DNA from 2 places in the Pseudonocardia sp. ICBG601 genome. Region 2 is predicted to be linked to the other one. Evidence: predicted binding sites of a transcription regulator. Region 2 holds the regulator's gene; the other holds the start of a gene.
The links. The regulator LexA, encoded in region 2, represses DNA repair genes until DNA is damaged. The targets are predictions, from matches to a motif close to CGAACACGTGTTCG.
Positions count from the first base shown of each region.

Region 1: dnaB (replicative DNA helicase) is a predicted target of LexA. The motif match lies at 5,002-5,015, and genes of this name have one in related genera.

Region 1 covers NZ_JAHLJA010000148.1:683,729-694,324, reverse strand. Annotated here, with positions in the region: gene KPL57_RS32455 (CoA pyrophosphatase) at 1-614, shown strand, start outside; gene KPL57_RS32450 (deoxyribonuclease IV) at 813-1,580, opposite strand; gene KPL57_RS70480 (DUF4333 domain-containing protein) at 1,624-2,139, opposite strand; gene KPL57_RS70475 (hypothetical protein) at 2,136-2,513, opposite strand; gene rpsF (30S ribosomal protein S6) at 2,778-3,092, shown strand; gene KPL57_RS32430 (single-stranded DNA-binding protein) at 3,104-3,652, shown strand; gene rpsR (30S ribosomal protein S18) at 3,707-3,943, shown strand; gene rplI (50S ribosomal protein L9) at 3,958-4,404, shown strand; gene dnaB (replicative DNA helicase) at 5,046-6,455, shown strand; gene KPL57_RS32410 (DUF3040 domain-containing protein) at 6,571-6,909, opposite strand; gene KPL57_RS32405 (dTDP-4-dehydrorhamnose 3,5-epimerase family protein) at 7,080-7,598, opposite strand; gene KPL57_RS32400 (class I SAM-dependent methyltransferase) at 7,795-8,955, shown strand; gene KPL57_RS32395 (BlaI/MecI/CopY family transcriptional regulator) at 9,020-9,382, shown strand; gene KPL57_RS32390 (SDR family oxidoreductase) at 9,441-10,596, opposite strand, start outside.
Region 2 covers NZ_JAHLJA010000002.1:842,782-853,377, reverse strand. Annotated here, with positions in the region: gene KPL57_RS04000 (hypothetical protein) at 1-494, opposite strand, end outside; gene KPL57_RS03995 (vitamin B12-dependent ribonucleotide reductase) at 575-3,436, opposite strand; gene nrdR (transcriptional regulator NrdR) at 3,531-4,022, opposite strand; gene KPL57_RS03985 (hypothetical protein) at 4,532-5,176, opposite strand; gene KPL57_RS03980 (hypothetical protein) at 5,339-5,569, opposite strand; gene lexA (transcriptional repressor LexA) at 5,799-6,557, shown strand; gene KPL57_RS03970 (hypothetical protein) at 6,586-7,650, opposite strand; gene hflX (GTPase HflX) at 7,686-9,176, opposite strand; gene dapF (diaminopimelate epimerase) at 9,231-10,100, opposite strand; gene miaA (tRNA (adenosine(37)-N6)-dimethylallyltransferase MiaA) at 10,097-10,596, opposite strand, start outside.

The DNA of each region.
Region 1 (10,596 bases), on a different contig from region 2:
CGCTGACGACGCTCCCCCCGGCCGAGCGCCGGGCCGCGTCGGAGGCGGACCGGGCGGGGAAGCGGGCCGCCGCCGTCACGCTGACGCTGCTGCCGGTCCCCGGTGCCACCGGCGACGGCCGTCTCGCCGACGAGGTCGCGTTCGTCCTGACCCGGCGCGCCCGGTCGCTGCGGGCGCACTCCGGGCAGTGGGCCCTTCCGGGCGGGCGGCTCGACCCGGGTGAGACCGCCGAGCAGGCGGGGCGCCGCGAGGTGTCCGAGGAGATCGGGCTCGAGCTCGGACCGGACCGCGTGCTCGGCCTGCTCGACGACTACCCGACCCGTTCCGGCTACGTCATCACCCCGGTCGTGCTGTGGGCCGGCGGCGCGGGCGAGCCGACGCCCAACCCGGACGAGGTCGCCGAGCTGCACCGTCCGCCGCTGGCCGAGATCGACCACGAGCCCCGGTTCCTCACGATCCCCGAGTCCGACGCCCCGGTGATCCAGGTGCCGCTGTTCGACCGCTACGTCCACGCCCCCACCGGCGCGGTGCTCCACCAGTTCCGCGAGGTCGTCCTGCACGGGCGCGCGACGCGGGTCGCGCACCTGGAGCAGCCGGTGTTCGCCTGGCGCTGAGGAACCCGACCGACGTCCCGGGGCGCGGCCGGGCGGTGCCCGTCGCCGGTCGGGACGGCGCGGTCACCCACGGCGGGGCCGGCGTCGCCGAGCGGCCGGCCGACCTCGGCGGTGCCACGGACGGGGCGCTCCCGTTCCGCTGCTCGGGCCGATCCGGGCGGCCCGCTCACCGCCAGGGTCCTACCGCCTGAGCCCGCCTCAGGTGTGCTCCCGCAGGAACGCGATGTCGCGGGCCTGCCCCTCGGCCGGGGTCTCCACCACGACCGGCGCCCCCGCCGCCGCGACGACGGCGGCCAGCTCGTCCGGCGGGATCGTCCCGTCGTCGATGTTGGCGTGCCGGTCGCGGGCGGAGTCGAACGCGTCGCGCGAGTTGTTCAGGTGGATCAGGTCGATCCGCCCGGTGATCCCCCGGACCCGCTCGACGATCCCGGCCAGCTCCTCGCCGCCGGCGAAGGCGTGGCAGGTGTCCAGGCAGAACCCGACGCCGAACTCGCCCACCGCGTCCCACAGCCGGCCCAGTGCGTCGAACCGGCGGGCCATGGCGTTGTCCCCGCCCGCGGTGTTCTCGATCAGGACGGGCACGTCGAAGCCGTGCTCCCCGGCCTGGCGCTCGACGAACTTGCGCCAGTTGTCGATCCCGACGGCCGGGTCGTCGTCCTTCGTGACGTGCCCGCCGTGCACGACCAGGCCGAACGCACCGACCTCGGCGGCCCCGGCCAGGTGCTGCTGCACGATCTTGCGGCTGGGGATGCGGATCCGGTTGTTCGTGGACGCGACGTTCGCGGTGTAGGGCGCGTGCACCACCACCGCGACGTCCGACGCGGCCAGCTCCGCCGCCCGTGGGTGCGGCGGCGGCTTCTTCCAGCCCTGCGGGTCGGACAGGAACAGCTGGATCACCTCGGCGCCGACCTCGGCGGCCGCGGCCAGGGGGTCCTCGGCGTCGCGGACGTGTGCTCCGATCTGCATACGGGCACGGTAGCGAGGACCCCCGACAGCCGTCGGCCGCCGGTCAGGCGTCGGCGATCGAGAAGTTCACCAGGCCGCCCTCCACCGAGGTCACGGTCACCCGGGCCGGCAGCTGCTCGCCGCCGACGGTAAGGGTGCAGGTCTGCACGGCGCCGGGGCGCGGGGCCAGCTCGCCGTCGCAGGTCGTGGTCTCGACCGGCCGGCCCATGGATGCGGTGACCTGCTCACCGACGGTCCTCGCCAGCACCTCCGGCGACACCGGCCGGGCCTCGGTGGTGATGTCGAAGTTCACCGTGCCGCCGTCGACGGCGCTGACCGCGGCCACGGCGTCGACCGGCTGGCCGCCGGTGGTGAACTCGCAGCGCAGGGTCCGCCCGACCTCGGCGGCCAGGTCGGACGGGCAGGTCACGGTGCCGGCGTCGATCGCCACGCCCTGCCCGCCCAGCTGGGTCGCGATGGTCGAGGCGACCTGGTCGCGCGGCACCGACGAGGAGCAGCCCGCCGCCGCCAGCAGCCCCGCGGCCGCCACGAGCGCGGCGAGGACCCGCGGCGCGCTCACGCCGCACCGCCGGTCAGCAGCGCCCGCCAGGACTTCCCCGCGGTGCGCCCGGTGGCGATGTCGTGCACCGCCCGGCTCGCGACGAACGCCTCGCCCACGGCGGTGTCGAACAGGGCCGCGGTCGCGGTGTCGGCGCCGTTCGGGCGGACCAGCGCGATCCGCCGCCGCTGCCCGGCGACGGTGGCGCGGAAGCCCCCGCCGAACTCGTACCAGGGGAAACGGACGTCGGTGACGGCGTCGAGCGGCTCGTCGAAGACGGGGCCGGTGTCGGCGACGAACGACAGCCGTCCGTCGGCCAGGACCAGGATCCCCGGTGTGTTCATGAGCCCGGACAGGATCCAGGCGTGGCTGCGGAAGTGGGTGGTGCCGGACACGAGCTCTCCCCCGTGGTCGTCGGCGCCCGCGGACCGGGCACCCGTACGACGACCAGCGTCTCCGCGGGCACGGCCCGAACCCATCCCAGCGATCTGGGGAACCGCGTACCCGCAGGTCGGGGCCGGAACGGCCGTTGCTAGGCTGTACCGGCATCCCCGCAGCTCCCGCGCATCCGCCGGAAACTGTCGGGGTGCACTGAGAACCTCCTGTCACGGCCGTCCGGGCCGTGACCGTTTCGAGTCCATAGGAGGTGAGTGGTTCTCATGCGTCATTACGAGGTCATGGTCATCCTCGACGGCGGCCTGGACGAGCGCACTGTGCAGCCGTCCCTGGAGCAGTTCCTCACCGTCGTGAAGAACGACGGCGGATCGGTCGAGAAGATCGAGGTCTGGGGCAAGCGCCGCCTGGCCTACGAGATCAAGAAGCAGGGCGAGGCCATCTACGCGGTCCTCGACATCACCGCTGAGCCGGCCACCGTCACCGAGCTGGACCGCCAGCTGGGTCTGAACGAGTCCGTGCTGCGCACCAAGGTCCTGCGCAAGGACGTCACCCGCACGCCGGCGCCCGCCGCCGGCTGATTGGAGCCGTCATGGCCGGCGAGACCGTCATCACCGTCGTGGGCAACCTGACGGCGGATCCCGAGCTGCGGTTCACCCCGTCCGGCGCCGCGGTCGCCAACTTCACCGTGGCGTCCACCCCGCGCACCTTCGACCGCCAGTCCGGCGAGTGGAAGGACGGCGAGGCGCTCTTCCTGCGCTGCAACATCTGGCGCCAGGCGGCGGAGAACGTCGCCGAGTCCTTGACCCGCGGCGCGCGCGTCGTGGTCCAGGGTCGTCTGCGCCAGCGGTCGTTCGAGACCAAGGAAGGCGAGAAGCGCACCGTCGTGGAGATGGAGGTCGACGAGGTCGGCCCGTCCCTGCGCTACGCGACCGCCAAGGTCAACAAGGTCAACCGGGGCGGAGGCTCCGGTGGCTTCGGTGGCGGCGGCGGTGGCTACGACGGTGGCGGCGGCGGTGGCGCCCGACAGGGCGGCGGTTCCGGCGGTGGAGGCAACTCCGGCGGCGGCTATGACGACCCCTGGGGTTCGGCCCCGCCCGCGGGCAGTGGCGCCGCGTCCGACGACGAGCCCCCCTTCTGATCCACGTACCTCTCCGCCCGTGACGGGCGGAGGACGATCTCCAGGAGCACCACCATGGCCAAGGCCATCGTGCGCAAGCCGAAGAAGAAGGTCTGCGCTTTCTGCAAGGACAAGGCCCAGCTGATCGACTACAAGGACACCGGTCTGCTGCGGAAGTTCATCTCCGACCGCGGCAAGATCCGTGCCCGTCGGGTCACCGGCAACTGCCGGCAGCACCAGCGGGACGTCGCCGTCGCGGTGAAGAACTCCCGTGAGGTCGCCCTGCTGCCGTACACCTCGACCGCTCGCTGAGGAAGGGGAGACACATGAAGCTCATCCTCAACGCCGACGTCCCGAACCTGGGTGCCCCGGGTGACATCGTCGAGGTCAAGGACGGCTACGGCCGCAACTACCTGCTCCCGCGCAAGCTCGCGGTCGTCGCCACCCGTGGCGCCGAGAAGCAGGTGGAGCAGATCCGCCGGGCCCAGAAGACCCGCGAGATCCGCGACCTGGGCCACGCCCAGCAGGTCGACTCGCAGCTGCGCAACATCAACGTGACCGTCCCGGCCAAGGCCGGCGACACCGGCCGTCTGTTCGGCTCGATCACGCCGGCCCAGGTCGTCGACGCCGTCAAGGCGGCCGGCGGCCCGCTGCTGGACAAGCGCAGCATCGACGTCCCGGGTCACCTCAAGACCCTGGGCAAGCACCAGGTGCAGGTCCGCCTGCACCCGGAGGTCACCACCGAGCTGCCGATCGCGGTCGTCGCGAGCTGAGCGGTCCGGTGGTCGTACGACCACCGAGCGTGAACAGGGCGGTGTCCGGAGCCATGTGCTCCGGGCGCCGCCCTTTCGCGTGTCCGGGGCCGGCCGGAGGGGCGTCGTGCACACGGTGCGCAGTCCCGGATGGACGATCGACACCGATCGGACGACCCCACACCGGATGCCTTGTCACGCAGCCGACACGCCGTGCGGTGACGACCCACTCGTCGGGCGGGCCTGTGGACGCGCCGGGCGGTGAGCGGTCCGCCGGGCGCTCCGACACGCCCGTACGCGGCGTGCGACGACACGCCAGAGCAAAGTTGTCCACAGCTGTGAGTATGCCTCTGACCTGCGCAGACGGCCCATTCCGCTGCGCTGTCCCCAGGTTGTCCCCAGCACGGTCCCGGGACGGGCGGCATCCGTGCACAGTTCATCCCCAGTTCGATCACCAGGCCGGTTCGCCACGGGCGGTACGGCCGACCTAGTGTCGGCCGTACCGGTACGCGAGCGCCTTGCTCCCCGGGCCGCGCCCGCCGCGGTCCGTCGGGCACCGCGCCGGCCGGCAGATCACCGACGACGGTCGCGGGTGGGCAGCACGTACCACTCGCGCGTCGAACGTGCGTTCGGTACTGTGTCCACCGGGGGTGACGCTGCGTATGGCTCTGACGGACGATCGTCCCGGCAACAAGCCCCGTGCGGTCCGTGACGGCGAGAAGGCCTCCGGACCCGGCGAGGGCGCCACGTTCGACCGTCAGCCCCCGCAGGACCTCACGGCCGAGCAGTCGGTGCTCGGCGGCATGCTGCTGAGCAAGGACGCGATCGCCGACGTCGTGGAGGTCCTGCAGCCGGAGGACTTCTACCGGCCCGCCCACCAGACCGTCTACGAGACGATCCTGGACCTCTACAGCCGTGGCGAGCCCGCGGACGCGGTGACCGTCTCGGCGGAGCTGCAGCGGCGCGGTGAGCTCGTCCGCCTCGGCGGCGCGCCCTACCTGCACACCCTCATCGCGACCGTGCCCACCGCGGCGAACGCGGCGTACTACGCCGAGATCGTCGGCGAGAAGGCGGTCCTGCGGCGGCTGGTCGAGGCCGGCACCCGGATCGTGCAGCTCGGCTACCACGGTGCCGACGGCGGCGACGTCGACGACGCGGTGGACCGGGCCCAGGCCGCGGTCTACGAGGTCACCGAGCGCACCACCACCGAGGACTACACGGTGCTGGAGGAGCTCCTCCAGCCCACGATGGACGAGATCGACGCGATCGCCTCCCGGGGCGGCCAGTCCACGGGTGTGCCGACCGGCTTCGCCGACCTCGACCAGGTCACCAACGGTCTGCACCCGGGCCAGATGGTCGTCGTCGCGGCCCGGCCGGGTCTGGGCAAGTCGACCCTGGGTCTGGACTTCGCCCGCTCCTGCTCCATCAAGAACGGCATGACCAGCGCGTTCTTCTCGCTGGAGATGAGCAAGTCCGAGATCGTCATGCGTCTGCTGTCCGCGGAGGCCCGGATCCGGCTGGCCGACATGCGCGCCGGCCGGATGTCGGACGAGGACTGGACGCGGATGGCGCGGCGGATGTCGGAGATCTCCGAGGCGCCGCTCTACATCGACGACTCGCCGAACCTGACGCTGATGGAGATCCGGGCCAAGGCGCGCCGGATGAAGCAGCGCTACGACCTGAAGCTGATCATCCTGGACTACCTGCAGCTGATGACCTCGGGCCGCAAGGTCGAGTCCCGTCAGCAGGAGGTCTCGGAGTTCTCCCGGCAGATCAAGCTGCTGGCCAAGGAGCTCGAGGTCCCGGTGGTGGCCATGAGCCAGCTGAACCGTGGTCCCGAGCAGCGCACCGACAAGCGGCCGATGCTGTCGGACCTGCGTGAGTCCGGCTCGATCGAGCAGGACGCGGACATGGTGGTGCTGCTGCACCGCCCCGACGCGTTCGAGCAGGACGACCCGCGTGCCGGTGAGGCCGACCTGATCCTGGCCAAGCACCGTAACGGCCCGACCACGACGATCACCGTCGCCCACCAGCTGCACTACAGCCGGTTCTCCGACCTCGCCCACGGCTGAGGCCGCCGGTCGCGCGACCGCGCGCCACGGCCACCCCGTCCGTCCGGGGAGGCACCGGTCACTGCGCGGTTCCGCCGGGGAGGCACCGCGCGGTGCGCGGTGCGGGGGTGCCGGGTCAGGCGGTCCCGGGGTGCGCCTGCGGCCCGGTGGTGGCCGCGACGGCCAGGGCGAGGCCGGCCACGAGGATCCCCGCGACGACGACCGGCACGCTCACCAGCACGGCACCGAGCAGCAGCACGACCAGCGCGATCCCCAGCAGCATCGTCGGGAACGGGCCCGAGCCGTGCACGGTGCGCCGGTCGCGGGCGAACCCGGCGAGCAGCCGTCCGCCGTGGCGGGCCGGGGCGTGCAGTGCGGCGTTCAGTGCGGAGAACCGGCGGACCAGTCGCGGGTCGGTCAGTCGCAGCTGCACCTCGATCTCGTGCAGTCGACGGTTCTCGCGCTCGCTCAGCACCTCGGAAACCCCTCGTGTCCACGTCCCGGCAGACACGGTCGTGCCGCCGTCCGGCGCGGGGCGTCGTCGATCCGGCCTGGTACCGACGTTACGTGACCGATTCGTGATCTCGCCGACCGGGCCGCCCGGCTCACATGCGCCCGTCCTCACACCGGGGACGGGGCCCGGGGTCACCAGAGGGAGACGCGGTCCCGGCGGGGGCCCGCGGGGGCCCCGAGGCGGGCGATCAGCGCGGCCCACGAGCGTGCCGTCCCCGGTGTCCGGGACGGCCGGGGGCGGAGCCAGCGGACCGCGAGGTCCGGGTCGTCCGGGTCGACGTCGAAGCGTTCCCGGCGCGGGAGCCGGGTGGCGCTGCGCAGCTCGACGACGGTCCCGCTCGCGACGGACTGGACGCCGTAGAGGCAGCCCGGCGGGACGAGCAGCCGCTGCGGGCCCTCGAGCAGGGCGACGGCGAGCCGGCCGAAGGTGTCGGCGTCCGGCCGGGCGTCGATGACGACGGCGTAGCCGCTGCCGCGGGGGACGCCGAGCAGCACCGCGTCGCCGGGATGGCCGAACAGGCCGAGCACGGCGTCGCGGGCCGGGCGGCGCCGTCGTCGCACGGTGAAGGCGGTGAGGTCCGGGCCGGACGCGTCGGCGGCGGTCGGGTCGAGCAGCAGCGCGCCGGGCACCACGGTCCGTACGACGTCCACTCGACCTCCCTCGGGTCCGGTCACCGCGTGCGACGGGCGCGCGATGGGCTGCGGTTGGGGTACCGGAGACGACAACGAGCGGCCTCGGCCCCGGTGACGCTGCGCGAGTCCACGTTGCTCCGATCGGGTTCACAGCGGGCTTTCAGCCCCCGTATCTACTATCGGAGCTAGTACTGCTGCGACGAAGGGGTGGCGCATGACCGACGACCCGACGCCGGGTACCCGGTGCCGTGCCTGTGGCGGTGCCGCGGGCGCGGTCGTGCTCGACCTGGGCGAGCAGCCGCCGTGGGACCGGATGCCCGCGCGGGACGCCCCGCTGCCCGACCCGGCCGCCCCGCTGCGCATGTGGCTGTGCGCCGGCTGCGGTCTCGCCCAGCTGCAGACCGACGCCGCGGTGGCCGAGGAGCTGCACGGCGTCGAACCGCGGGCGATGGCCGAGCAGAGCGACCGCTCGGTCGGTCGGCTCGCCCGCGCCGGCCTGGTCCGCCCGGGCGGCCGGGTCGTGGAGTTCGGCAGCCCGCACGGCGGGTCGTGGCTGCCGCGGCTGACCGGGCGCGGCATGACCGCGCTCGATCCGGGCGCGGTGTCCGCGGCCGGGCGGGCCGACCTCGTCGTCGACTTCTACGGGCTGCTGCACGAGCCCGACCAGGCCGATGCGCTCGCCCGGCGCGTCGCGCTGCTCGCCCCCGGCGGGACGCTCGCGCTCCAGTTGCTGTCGCTGGGCACCGTGCTGCGCGACGGCCAGTGGTTCGACCTGCGCCACGGCCACTACGGCTACTGGTCGCTGCCCGCCCTGGACACCGCACTGCGCCGGCACGGCCTGGGCGTGCACCGGGCGTGGTGGTACCCGCTGGCCGGCGGGACCGTGCTGGTCACCGCCCGGGCCGGGGCCGAGCCCGACGCCGAGACCCGCCGCCTCGTCGACGAGGAGCGCGCCCTCGCCGTCACCGAGCCGTCCGGGTTCACCCGGCTGCAGGCGGCCGCCGACGACACCCACCTGCTGCGCGACTGGCTGGTCGCCGAGCGGGCGGCGGGACGCACCGTCGCCGCCTACGGCGCGGCGTCCCGCGCGGTGCCGCTGGTGTGCCGCGCCGGGCTGGACGCGTCGCTGCTGGCCGCCGTCGGGGACGCCTCGCCGGCCAAGCAGGGCCACCGCATGCCGGGCAGCGACGTGCCCGTCGTGTCCCCCGCCGAGCTCGCCGGCCTGCGCCCGGACCGTGTCCTGCTGTTCCTGCCCGAGCTCCTCGACGAGGTCCGCGCCGCGCTGCCGCAGGTGGAGGCGGCGGGTGGTCGCTGGGTCGTGCTCGGCCCGGGACCCCGTGCGGTGGGGCCCGTGCACGCGCTGTCCGGCTGCTGAACCGGCGGCCCACCGACCGGGGGAGCATGGGGGGTTGCGGTTACCCTCGGACCCGGGAGGCAACATGCGTGGTCGACTCGGCGAGCTCGAGGGCGCCGTGATGGACGTGCTGTGGGGCGACGCGGGTCCCTGCCGGGTGCGCGACGTCCGCGCCCGCCTGGCCCCGGCCCGTCCGCTGGCGTACACGACCGTCATGACGGTGCTCGACAACCTGCACCGCAAGGGCTGGGTGCAGCGCGAGCTGGACGGCCGCGCCTACCTCTACACGCCGGCCGCGAGCCGCGAGGAGGAGACCGCGCGCGCCCTGCGCGACCTGCTCGACGGCCCCGGCGACACCGAGGCCGTGCTCCTGCACTTCGCGCGCTCGGTGTCCGAGCGCGAGTCCGCCGTGCTGCTCGCCGCCCTCTCGGGCCCCGACCGCGGCTGACGCCGCCGCCCGGAGCCGACCGGGCCACCGTCGTCGGGAGAGCGCCGACCGGAGGCGGTCAGGCCGCCCGGTCGCGGTGCGGACGGGACCGCAGCCAGGCCGGACGGCGGCCGGCCGTGGCGGGGACGTCGCCGTCGCGCTCGGCGGTGCGGGTGATGTTGCGGACCATCCCGCCGAAGACGATCCCGTGGAACGGCGCGACCGACCACCAGTACAGGTAGCCGGGCAGGCCGTGCGGGATGAACACCGCCCGCTGGTGGTAGGTCGACCCGCCCGGACGCGGGCGCACCGACATCTCCAGCCAGGCCCGGCCGGGCACCTTCATCTCCGCGCGCAGCCGCAGCAGCCCCTCCTCGGGGTCGCGGTCGCTGCCGGCCGGGCGGGCCCCGCCGGGCTCGATCATCCGCTCCACCCGCCACCAGTCCAGCGCGTCGCCGGTGCGCAGGTCGTGCGGGTCGCGACGACCGCGGGACAGCCCGACACCGCCGACCGCGCGGTCCATCCAGCCGCGCACCGACCAGGCCAGCGGGAACGAGTACCAGCCGCGCTCGCCGCCGATGCCCTCGACGACCGTCCACAGCCGTTCCGGGGTGGCGGTGCAGGCCTGCTCGCGCTCGTCGAGGTAGACGTCGCCGCCGGCCCACTCCGGGTCGCTGGGCAGCGGGTCCGACGGCACGTTGGCCACGGTCGCGCCCGACCAGCGGGTCTCGACCTCGCCGTCGGTGATGCGGGACAGGGCCAGCTCGACGGCGCGGTCGTAGCCGATCAGCCCGCCCGGCGGGTCGGGGATGCGGGCCTTGATGTCGTCCTCGGAGCAGACGACCTCGTGCACCAGGGACTCGATCAGCGGCTTCGCGATCGACTTCGGGACGGGGGTGACGACGTTGATCCAGTGCGCGGACAGCGACGGCGACAGCACCGGCACCGGCAGCACCCGGCGCCGGGACAGGCCGGCGACGCGGGCGTAGCGCTGCATCATCTCGTAGTAGGTGAGGACCTCGGGGCCGCCGATGTCGAAGGTCCGGTTCAGCTCGGCGGCCGGCGCGTCGATCTCCGCGACCCGGATCAGGTAGCGCAGCACGTCGCGCACCGCGATCGGCTGGATCCGGTTGTGCACCCAGCGCGGGGTGACCATCAGCGGGAGCCGCTGGGTCAGGTAGCGCAGCATCTCGAAGCTGGCCGAGCCGGAGCCGAGGATCACCGCGGCCTGCAGC
Region 2 (10,596 bases):
GCGAGCCCGGCGTCGCCGTCGGGGTCGTCGCAGCCGGGCAGGACGGGTACCTCCACCGCGTCCGCCGGGTCCAGCACCGGGAGGTGGCCGTCCCAGCGTGGTTCCGGGCGGGCCAGCAGCACCGGACCGGCCGGGTCGAACCCGAGCATCAGCTGCGGCGGCTCCCCCGCGACGAACCAGGCCACCGGGTCCGGCGTCGCGCCGGGCGGGAGGAGCCCCGCCGAGCGCAGGTCCGCGTCGGTCCAGCCGCCGCGACGCAGGTCGGCCGGGGTGAGCCCGAAGTGCCGCAGCCCGTCGGCGGGCAGGTCGAGCTCGCGCAGCTCCGCCGGGGACGGGACGCCGACGTAGACGGTGCCGCGCTCCCCCGCCGGCTCCGCGACGGGCCCGGTGTCGTGGCCGTCCGCGGCGCGCCACGGGGCGGCGACGAGCACGGCGAGCACCCGCGGGTCGACGCCGAGGCGCCCGGCCACCTCCGCGGTGCGGTCCTCGGTCACGTGGTCCCCGATCCCTGCCTGCACCACACGCGCCGGGGCGGCTCCGGTGTCGGAGCCGCCCCGGTGTGGTGCGGTGTCGTTCAGCTGCAGCCGCTGGTGGAGCCGCAGCCCTCGCAGAGGTAGCAGGATCCGGCGGGGCGCATCTTCGTCCCGCAGGTCATGCACAGCGGTGCGTCGGCGGCCTTGCCCAGACGCAGCTCGAGCAGCTCGGTGGAGCTGCCGACCTCGACCGGGGCCGGATCGACACCGGCCTCCTTGCGCTCCTCGGTCGTCGGCACGGAGGAGCGGAACTCCTCCATGTCGAGCTTCTCGCCGGTGCCGTAGTCGTTCTCGACCTGGGCGGACCGCTCGTCGGAGGAGAAGATGCCCAGCTGGGCGCGCTTCTCGTACGGCAGGTGGTCCAGTGCCAGGCGGCGGAACAGGTAGTCCAGCACCGAGGTCGCGATCCGGACGTCCGGGTCGTCGGTCATCCCGGCCGGCTCGAAGCGCAGGTTGGAGAACTTCGAGACGTAGAACTCCAGCGGGATGCCGTACTGCAGACCCACCGAGATCGACATCGAGAAGGCGTCCATCACGCCGGCCAGGGTCGAGCCCTGCTTGCCGAGCTTGACGAAGATCTCGCCGAGGCCGTCGTCGGGGTAGCTGCCGGCGGTGAGGTAGCCCTCGGCGCCACCGACGGTGAACGACACGGTCTCGCTGGGCCGCTTCTTCGGCAGCCGCTTGCGGACCGGCCGCTGCTCGACGACGACGTGCTTCTCCGGCTCGGCGTCGGCCTTCTTGTCGCCGCCCTTGCCCGCGGACAGCGGCTGGCCGACCTTGCAGTTGTCGCGGTAGATCGCCAGGGCCTTGAGGCCGAGGCGCCACCCCTCGAGGTAGATCCGCTCGACGTCCTCGACGCTCGCCCGCTCGGGCATGTTGACCGTCTTGGAGATGGCGCCGGACAGGAACGGCTGCGCGGCGGCCATCATGCGGACGTGGCCCATCGGGGCGATCGTCCGGTCGCCCATGGCGCAGTCGAACACCTCGTAGTGCTCGGGCTTCATGCCCGGGGCGTCGACCACGTGGCCGTGCTCGGCGACGTACTCGACGATCGCCTCGGCCTGCTCGGCCTGGTAGCCGAGGTTGTCCAGGGCGCGGCGCACCGACTGGTTGACGATCTGCATGGAGCCGCCGCCGACCAGCTTCTTGAACTTGACCAGCGCCAGGTCCGGCTCGATGCCGGTCGTGTCGCAGTCCATCATCAGGCCGATCGTGCCGGTCGGGGCCAGCACCGACGCCTGCGCGTTGCGCCAGCCGTTGACCTGGCCGATCTCCTGGCACTGCTTCCAGACCTCGGTGGCGAGCTTCTGCACCGGGGTGCTGGAGGCGAAGGTGCGGATGCGGTCGTTCTCCGCGGCGTGCTTGCGGACGACGCGCTGGTGGGACTCGGCGTTGCGGGCGTAGCCCTCGTACGGGCCGACGACGCCGGCGAGCTCGGCGGAGCGCTTGTACGCGGCACCGGTCATCAGCGAGGTGATGGACCCGGCGAGCGCGCGGCCGCCCTCGGAGTCGTAGGCGTGGCCGGTCGCCATGAGCAGCGCGCCGAGGTTGGCGTAGCCGATGCCCAGCTGGCGGAACCGGCGCGTGGTGTCGGCGATCGGCTCGGTCGGGAAGTCCGCGAAGCAGATCGAGATGTCCATCGCGGTGATGATCAGCTCGACGGCCCTGGCGAAGGTCTCGGCGTCGAACCGGTCGTCGGAGTCGAGGAACTTCAGCAGGTTCAGCGACGCCAGGTTGCAGCTGGAGTTGTCCAGGTGCATGTACTCCGAGCACGGGTTCGACGCGCTGATCCGCCCCGACTCCGGGGTGGTGTGCCAGTCGTTGATCGTGCCGTCGTACTGGATGCCGGGGTCGGCGCAGTTCCAGGCCGCCTCGGCGATGCCGCGGAACAGCTTGCGGGCGTCGACGCGCTCGATGACCTCACCGGTCATGCGGGCACGCAGACCGAAGTCGGTGCCCCCCTCGACGGCGCGCATGAACTCGTCGGTGACGCGGACGGAGTTGTTGGCGTTCTGGTACTGCACCGAGGTGATGTCGGAGCCGCCCAGGTCCATGTCGAAGCCGGCGTCGCGCAGGACGCGGACCTTGGCCTCTTCCTTGGCCTTGGTCTCGACGAACTCCTCGATGTCGGGGTGGTCGACGTCGAGGACGACCATCTTCGCCGCGCGCCGGGTGGCGCCGCCGGACTTGATGGTGCCCGCGGAGGCGTCGGCACCGCGCATGAACGAGACCGGGCCCGAGGCGGTGCCGCCGGAGGACAGCAGCTCCTTCGACGAGCGGATGCGCGAGAGGTTCAGGCCGGCACCGGAGCCGCCCTTGAAGATCAGGCCCTCCTCGCGGTACCAGTTCAGGATCGACTCCATGGTGTCGTCGACCGAGAGGATGAAGCAGGCGCTGACCTGCTGCGGGCTGGCGGTGCCGACGTTGAACCACACCGGCGAGTTGAAGCTGAACACCTGGTGGATCAGCATCCAGGTCAGCTCGTGGTCGAAGATCTCGGCGTCGCCGTCGGTGGCGAAGTAGCCGTGCTCGAGACCGGCCCGCTTGTAGGTGCCGACGACCCGCTCGACGAGCTGCTTGAGGCTGGACTCACGGGTGTCCGAGCCCACCGCGCCGCGGAAGTACTTGCTGGTGACGATGTTGGTGGCGTTGACCGACCAGCTGCGCGGGAACTCGACGCCGCGCTGCTCGAAGTTGACGGTGCCGTCGCGCCAGTTCGTCATGACGACGTCGCGGCGCTCCCACTCCACCTCCTCGTAGGGGTGGACCCCTTCGGTGGTGAAGACACGCTGCACGGTCAGGCCGGGCGCGCGCTTGGCGCCGGTCTTCCCGCGGCCACGCGACGGCTTGGCCGCCGCGCTCTCACCGGTGTCTGTCGTCGGGCCCCCGACGGTCTCGGTCATGAACTGCCTCCGCACATCCGACGCTTCTCCGCCCGCACGCTGGGGTGCGCGGACGGCTCTCTTCCCGGTACGACCGGCGACGACGACGCGCCGCTCAGCCGTCCGGGTGGTGGCCGGCCTCGTCGTCGGCTGCTTCCCCGGCAGCCGCCGAACGCAGGTCGGCGATCTCCTTCTCGAAGTCCTCGATGGAGGAGAAGGACCGATAGACACTCGCGAACCGCAGGTACGCGACCTCGTCGAGCTCACGCAGCGGCCCGAGGATCGCCAGCCCGACCTCGTGGCTGGGAAGCTCCGCCGCCCCGCGCGCCCGCACCGTCTCCTCGACCCGGTGGGCGAGCTGTTGCAGGTCGTCCTCGTCGACCGGCCGGCCCTGGCACGCCCGCCGAACCCCGCCGACGACCTTCTGCCGGCTGAAGGGTTCGGTCACCCCGCTGCGCTTGACGACGGCGAGCACGGCCTCCTCGACCGTGGTGAACCGTCGTCCGCACGAGGTGCAGGACCGGCGCCGGCGGGTGCATGTCCCGTCGTCGGCGGTCCGGGAGTCGATCACGCGGGAGTCCGGGTGTCGGCAGAACGGGCAGCGCATGGACGCTCACACCCCTCTTCCGTGACGTTCCGGAAACTCTCCGCAGCGATCAGTCCCCCCAACCAGTGGCGGAACGACACCAATGTAACCCCTACATCTAGGGGTACGCCATCCCGGGGCCCACGCCACGCCGAGCTTCGCCCGATCGGGATCCGAGCCTCGCACACCACGTTCCGCGACCGGTCCGTCGCCGACGATCATGGAGCGGGGCATCGGCGCTGGTGGCGCCGAGGAACGTCGCGGGCGGCGCCGTCCGTCGCGCCGCAGGGACCGCGACCGGCGGCCACCCGATGCGGGGACACGCCCTGCGGACGCGCCCGGCGGCACGTCGCCGACTCCTCCGACGACATCCCGGCGACCGCGCCCCGACACCCGTGCGCCATCCCCGCGCACGCCGTCACCCGATGCCACGCCGACACGGCGTCCGCCGCTCCGCACCGTCACCACCTCGGACCGCCCCGCCGCGCGGCGCACAGCCGTGCGCGCCCCGGGCGCGGCGCCGGCCGAGGTCAGCGCACGGCGCCGACCGACGGCACGGCGGCCGCGGGGGCGTTCCAGCCCGCCGCCGCGTCGCCCAGCAGCCCGAGCGCCACCACCGCGGTCGTCGCGCACAGCAGGGCCGCGACCCCGGTGAGGAACCGCTCCAGGCGACCGCGGGCGCGGCTGCGGGCCGGGCGCGGGCGCGCCGGGACCAGGCAGCGCCGGGACGGCGGACGGACGGTGCGCGGTGCCGGCACGGCCACCGACCGCGTACGGGCCGGCGCCGCGGCCGGTGCGGGCCGCGTCAGGGTCGCCGTCGCCCCCGGGGCCGGGTCCGCGGTGGTGCAGCGGGGCGTCCGGACGGCGAGGTTCGGACCGCCGGCGGGACCGGCCCCCGAGGGACCGGGCACCGGGGTGCGCCGGGAACGGGCGGCGGGATGGCGGGCGACCGACTCGGTCAGTGCGCGCTCGCGCGCCCCGTGGGCGGCCCACCGGTGGGCCGCGCGGGCGGCGGCCGACGAGCCGGCACCGGCCGCACCAGCGAGGCCGTCGGCGGCCCGCACCCGCTCCCGGGCGGCGCGCCGGGCGCGCGAGGTGGGGGTGCCGGGCGCCGGGGCGCCGGTCAGGCAGCCGACCGCGCCGTGGTCGCGGATCCGCTCGTCGAGCTCTCGCATGGTTCCTCCTGCCGTCGGACCGCCCGTCCCCCGGACGGTCTCGTCTCCCCCGCTCCCGACCGGCCCTTCCCCGAGCCCGGTCGAACGGGCGTACGAGCGGTGTAGCACCCGGCACCGACAACAACTGCGTTCCCGCAGGTCGTCGCCCGTGCCGGGACGTTCTCAGCGTGGTGCGCCGACCGCGGGCGGCCCGGCCGGGCCCTGGGTGGCGACCGCGACGTCGGCGAGCACCCCGAGCGCGACGACCGCGGCCGCCGAGGCGAGCAGGACACCCGACGCGGCCACCGCACGGCGCACGACGCCCGGCGCCGGGCCGGGACGCACCCCGTCGGTCGTGGTGCGCACCGGGACCCGCCCGATGACCGTCACGTCCCCGATGACCGCCGTACCCACGATCGCCACCCCCGCTGCCGTTCCCGCTGCCGGTCTCCCCCGCGCGGCCGGGCGGCGACGCGGACCGCGTTCGATCGAACCAGTGTTCGATCGAACGCCTGTGCGATGTTGTACCACCGCGGCCCGACGGAATCCACGACACGCCCCGGGCGACTTCGAACGCATGTTTGGCGAACGGGCCCGCGGCGGCTAGGGTCGTCGCCGTAAGTACCCCGAGGAGGCGAATGCGATGGCAGCGGACGACACCGGACACGGTGGTCCCGGCGTGACCGGCACCGCCGCGGACCGGGGATCCGCGAAGGTCCGGGAGTTCCCCGACCCCGCGGCCGACACCCGCGGCCTGACCCCGCGGCAGAAGAAGGTCCTGGCCGTCATCCGGGACTGGGTGGACCGGTACGGCTACCCGCCCAGCGTCCGCGAGATCGGTGACGCGGTGGGCCTCACGTCCACCTCGTCGGTGCACCACCAGCTCCGCACCCTGGAGCGCAAGGGCTTCCTCCGGCGCGACCCGAACCGCACCCGCGCGGTCGACGTCCGCAGCCCGGAGCAGATCGCCGGTACCGACGGGACCGACTCCGACACCGACACCGCCGACCTGCGTTCCGCGCGGCCGGCGCCGGCGTTCGTGCCGCTCATCGGCGACATCGCCGCCGGTGGCCCGATCCTGGCCGAGCAGGCCGTGCAGGACGTGTTCCCGCTGCCGCGCGAGATCGTCGGCGAGGGCACGCTGTTCCTGCTCAACGTCAAGGGCGACTCGATGGTCGACGCCGCGATCACCGACGGCGACTGGGTCGTCGTGCGCCAGCAGCCGGTGGCCGAGCAGGGCGAGGTCGTGGCCGCGATGATCGACGGCGAGGCGACCGTGAAGACGTTCCGCCGCAAGGACGGGCACATCTGGCTGATGCCCGCGAACGACGCCTACGACCCGATCCCGGGTGACGACGCGTCGATCCTCGGCCGCGTCGTGGCGGTCCTGCGCCGCCTCTGACCGTCGCGGACGGCGCCCCGTCCCGCGGTCAGCGGGACCGGCGGCGCCGTCCGTGCAGGGACATCGCGACGGCGCCGGCGACCAGCAGCGTCCCGAGCGCCGCGGCCCCGCCCGCGGCGGGCAGCCACGACGGGTACGTGCGGTACTCCGGCACTTCGGCGGGCTGGGGCACGACCGGTGCCCGCGGAACGGTCGCCGCGGTCACCGCGCCCGGGACGACCGTGATCGCCGCCGCGGTCAGGCCCCGCGCCTCGCTCCCGGAGTGCAACGCGCCCCGGCCGTCCGGGGCGACCGCCTCACCCTGGGCCTCCCCCGGCAGCGGCACCGGCAGCGGTGCCCCGCCCAGGGCCTCGACCAGCGCGTCCGCCGTCGCCGGTCCGCCGGCGGGCAGCGGGAACACCCAGGCGTCGGTGTAGGTCCGCAGCACGGCGGCGCGCCCGCCCTCGGCCCCGGCCGGCGAGACCCCGCCGCCGGTGACCGTGCGCGACCCGGCGGCCCCGAGCGGCCCGCCGCCGGTGCCGGACCAGGGCAGCACGACCTGGGCCACCCGGCGCAGCTCCACGGGGTCCCCGCCGTCGCGCAGCGGAGCGGCGGGCCGGTAGACCCCGGCGGCCCCGGTGGTCTTGTCGACCAGCAGGGGCACGCCGTCGTCGCCGACCAGCAGGGCCTCGACGTCGCGCGGACCGTCGGGGTAGATCAGGTCGTGCACCCGTGGCGGCCCGACCGGGGGCAGCACGACGAGCCGGACCGACCCGCGCTGCGCCCCGTTGTCGCCGGTGTCGGCGAGCCAGAGCTCCCCGCCCGGTCCGAGGCCGAGGTCCTCGACGTCGGTGACCGCGACGTCGGCCTGCCGGGTGCCGGTGACCGCGCAGCCGGCCGGGTCCAGGGTGAACGCCCGCGCGGTCCCGCCGCCGTCGACGATGGCGTGGTAGCGCTGCGGGGCCGCGCCGGGCGGGCCCTCGGCGACCAGCCCGGACAGCTCCTCCAGCCGCGGGTCGTCGATCGAGCAGACCGGGGTCGCCCCGGGCGGCGGCGCGGCCGCACCCGTGAGCGCACCGGACAGGCAGAGGACCGCGGTCAGGCGGCGGGCCACGACCCCGGGACCCGCTCGCCCGGCCGGTGGGACGCTCAGTGGCCCGCCGCCGTCGCCGGCAGGTCGGTGCCGGTCCCGGTCGGCAGGGCCGAGCCCGCCACCGCGAACGGCAGCACCGCGGTGCCCAGCTCGGGCTTCACCCGCGCCCGGATCCGGGTGCCGTCGGCGGTGTGCTCCTCGGCGAGGATCTCGCCGTCGTCGTGCAGCCGCGCGACCAGCGCACCCTCGGTGTAGGGCAGCAGGAGGTCGACCTCGTACTCCGGGCGCGGCAGGCGCTCGGCGATGCGCTCCCGGAGCTGCGGGATCCCGGCGCCGCTGTGCGCGGAGACGAACACCGCGTCCGGCTGGGCGTGCCGCAGCCGGGCCAGCGCGAGGTCACCGGCCGCGTCGGTCTTGTTGATCACGAGCAGCTCGGGCGGCATCGTGTCGCCCGCGGCCTCCCCGACCTCGACGAGCACCTGGCGGACCGCGGCGATCTGGTCGTCGGGCAGCGGGTCGGACCCGTCGACGACGTGCACCAGCAGGTCGGCCCGGGCGGCCTCCTCCAGCGTGGAGCGGAACGCCTCGACGAGCTGGTGCGGCAGGTGCCGCACGAACCCGACGGTGTCGGTGAGGGTGTAGTCGTGCCCGTCGGGCGTCTGCGCCTTGCGGGTGGTCGGGTCCAGCGTCGCGAACAGCGCGTCCTGCACCAGCACCCCGGCGTCGGTGAGCTGGTTGAGCAGGCTCGACTTGCCCGCGTTGGTGTAGCCGACGATCGCGACCGAGGGGATCTCGTTGCGGCGACGGCTGCCGCGCTGGGTCTCGCGGACCTGGCGCATCGCACCGATCTCGCGGCGCAGCTTCGACATGCGCGCGCGGATCCGGCGCCGGTCCAGCTCGATCTTCGTCTCACCGGGGCCACGGCCACCGATACCGACACCGCCCGCGGCGCGGCCACCGACCTGCCGGGACAGCGCCTCACCCCAGCCGCGCAGCCGCGGCAGCAGGTAGGACAGCTGCGCGAGCTCGACCTGGGCCTTGCCGTCCCGGGAACGGGCGTGCTGGGCGAAGATGTCGAGGATCAGCGCGGTCCGGTCGATGACCTTGACCTTGAGCCGCTCCTCCAGCTGACGGAGCTGGCCGGGCGAGAGCTCGCCGTCGCAGATCACGGTGTCGGCGCCGGTGGCGCGGACGGTCCCGAGCAGCTCCTCGACCTTGCCGGAGCCGATGAACGTGGCCGGGTCCGGGCTGGAGCGGCGCTGGACGAGGCCGTCCATCACCTCGGAACCGGCGGTCTCGGCGAGGCGGGCCAGCTCGGTCATCGAGTTCTCGGCCTGCTCGGCCGTGCCCTCGGTCCAGACGCCGACGAGCACGACCCGCTCCAGCTGGAGCTTGCGGTACTCGACCTCGGTGATGTCGGTGAGCTCGGTGGACAGCCCGTGGATCCGGCGCAGCGACGTGCGCTCCTCCAGGTCGAGCTCGCCACCCGTCGGAACCGGGTTCGACGTGGAGGGGGTCACGGAGGGGTGCGTGTGGGCATCAGTCATCTTGACGCCATCCTCCCACGTCGCGGGGCCCGTGTCCGCCCGGATTCGCGATGCTCAGGCGGGCGCGTCCCACCACGCGCGGTCCAGCTCCCCGGACGCGAGCAGCACGGCCGGGCCGTGCAGCGTCGTGGGCCCGGTCCGCTCGTCGGTACCCGCCTCCACCGTCACCCGCAGCAGCCCGCCCGGGACGGTGACCTGCACGTCGCCGGCGGGGTGCCCGGCGTGCCGCAGCGCGGCGACGGCGGCGGCGACGGTCCCGGTGCCGCAGGAGCGGGTCTCCCCCACCCCGCGCTCGTGCACCCGCATCCGGATGCGGCCGCCGTCGGCGGGACCGTCCAGCGGGGTCAGGAATTCGACGTTCACCCCGTTCGGGAACAGCGCCGGGTCGAACGAGGGCGCGCGGGTCAGGTCGAGGGTGTCCGGGTCGGCCGCGGTGACGCAGGCCAGGTGCGGGTTGCCGACGTCGAGGGCGATGCCGTCGAAACGCGCGTCGCCGCTGGTGGCGACCGACGCCGGGCCGACGCCGACCGTCCCGAGCCCGACCGAGACCCCGTCCGGCCCGACCGCGGTGTCGAGCACCCCGTTGCGGGTGCCGACCGGGCCGCCGGTGGCCCAGCCGCGCTCGTGCAGGTAGCGGGCGAACACGCGCAGGCCGTTGCCGCACATCTCGGCGAGCGAGCCGTCGGCGTTGCGGTAGTCCATGAACCACTCGACGCCGTCGGCGGGCTCACCGACGCCGGGCTCCCCGGCGAGCTTCGCCCAGCGCACGACCCGCAGCACCCCGTCCGCACCGAGGCCGCGGCGGCGGTCGCACAGCGCGGCGACGCGGGCCGGGGTGAGGTCGAGCGCGGCGTCCGGGTCGGGCAGCACCACGAAGTCGTTCTGCGTGCCGTGCCCCTTGCTGAACGCGATACCGCCGGTCATGCCACCAGCCTACGAGCGAGCACCGCGCGCGCCGAGGCCACCAGGTCCGGGTCGGCGCCGTCGAGCCAGTGGATGCGGCGGTCGCGGCGGAACCAGGAGCGCTGGCGGCGCACGAACCGCCGGGTCGCCCGGACCGTCTCCTCCCGGACGCCGGCGAGGTCGGGGTGGGCGGGGTCGCGGTCGAGGGCCTCGATCACCTGCCGGTAGCCCAGCGCGCGGGACGCGGTGCGGCCCTGCGCCAGCCCGTGGCGGAGCAGGGCGCGGGTCTCGTCGACCAGACCGTCGTCGAGCATCCGGTCCACCCGCAGCGCGACGCGCTCGTCGAGCTCGGCGACGTCGCGGTCCACGCCGAACAGCACGGCGTCGTAGCGGGGGGTGCCCGCGCCGGGCAGCGTCGCCCGGAACGGCCGGCCGGTCAGCGCGATCACCTCGAGCGCGCGGACGATCCGCCGCCCGTTGGAGGGCAGCACCTGCTCCGCGGCGGCCGGGTCGACCG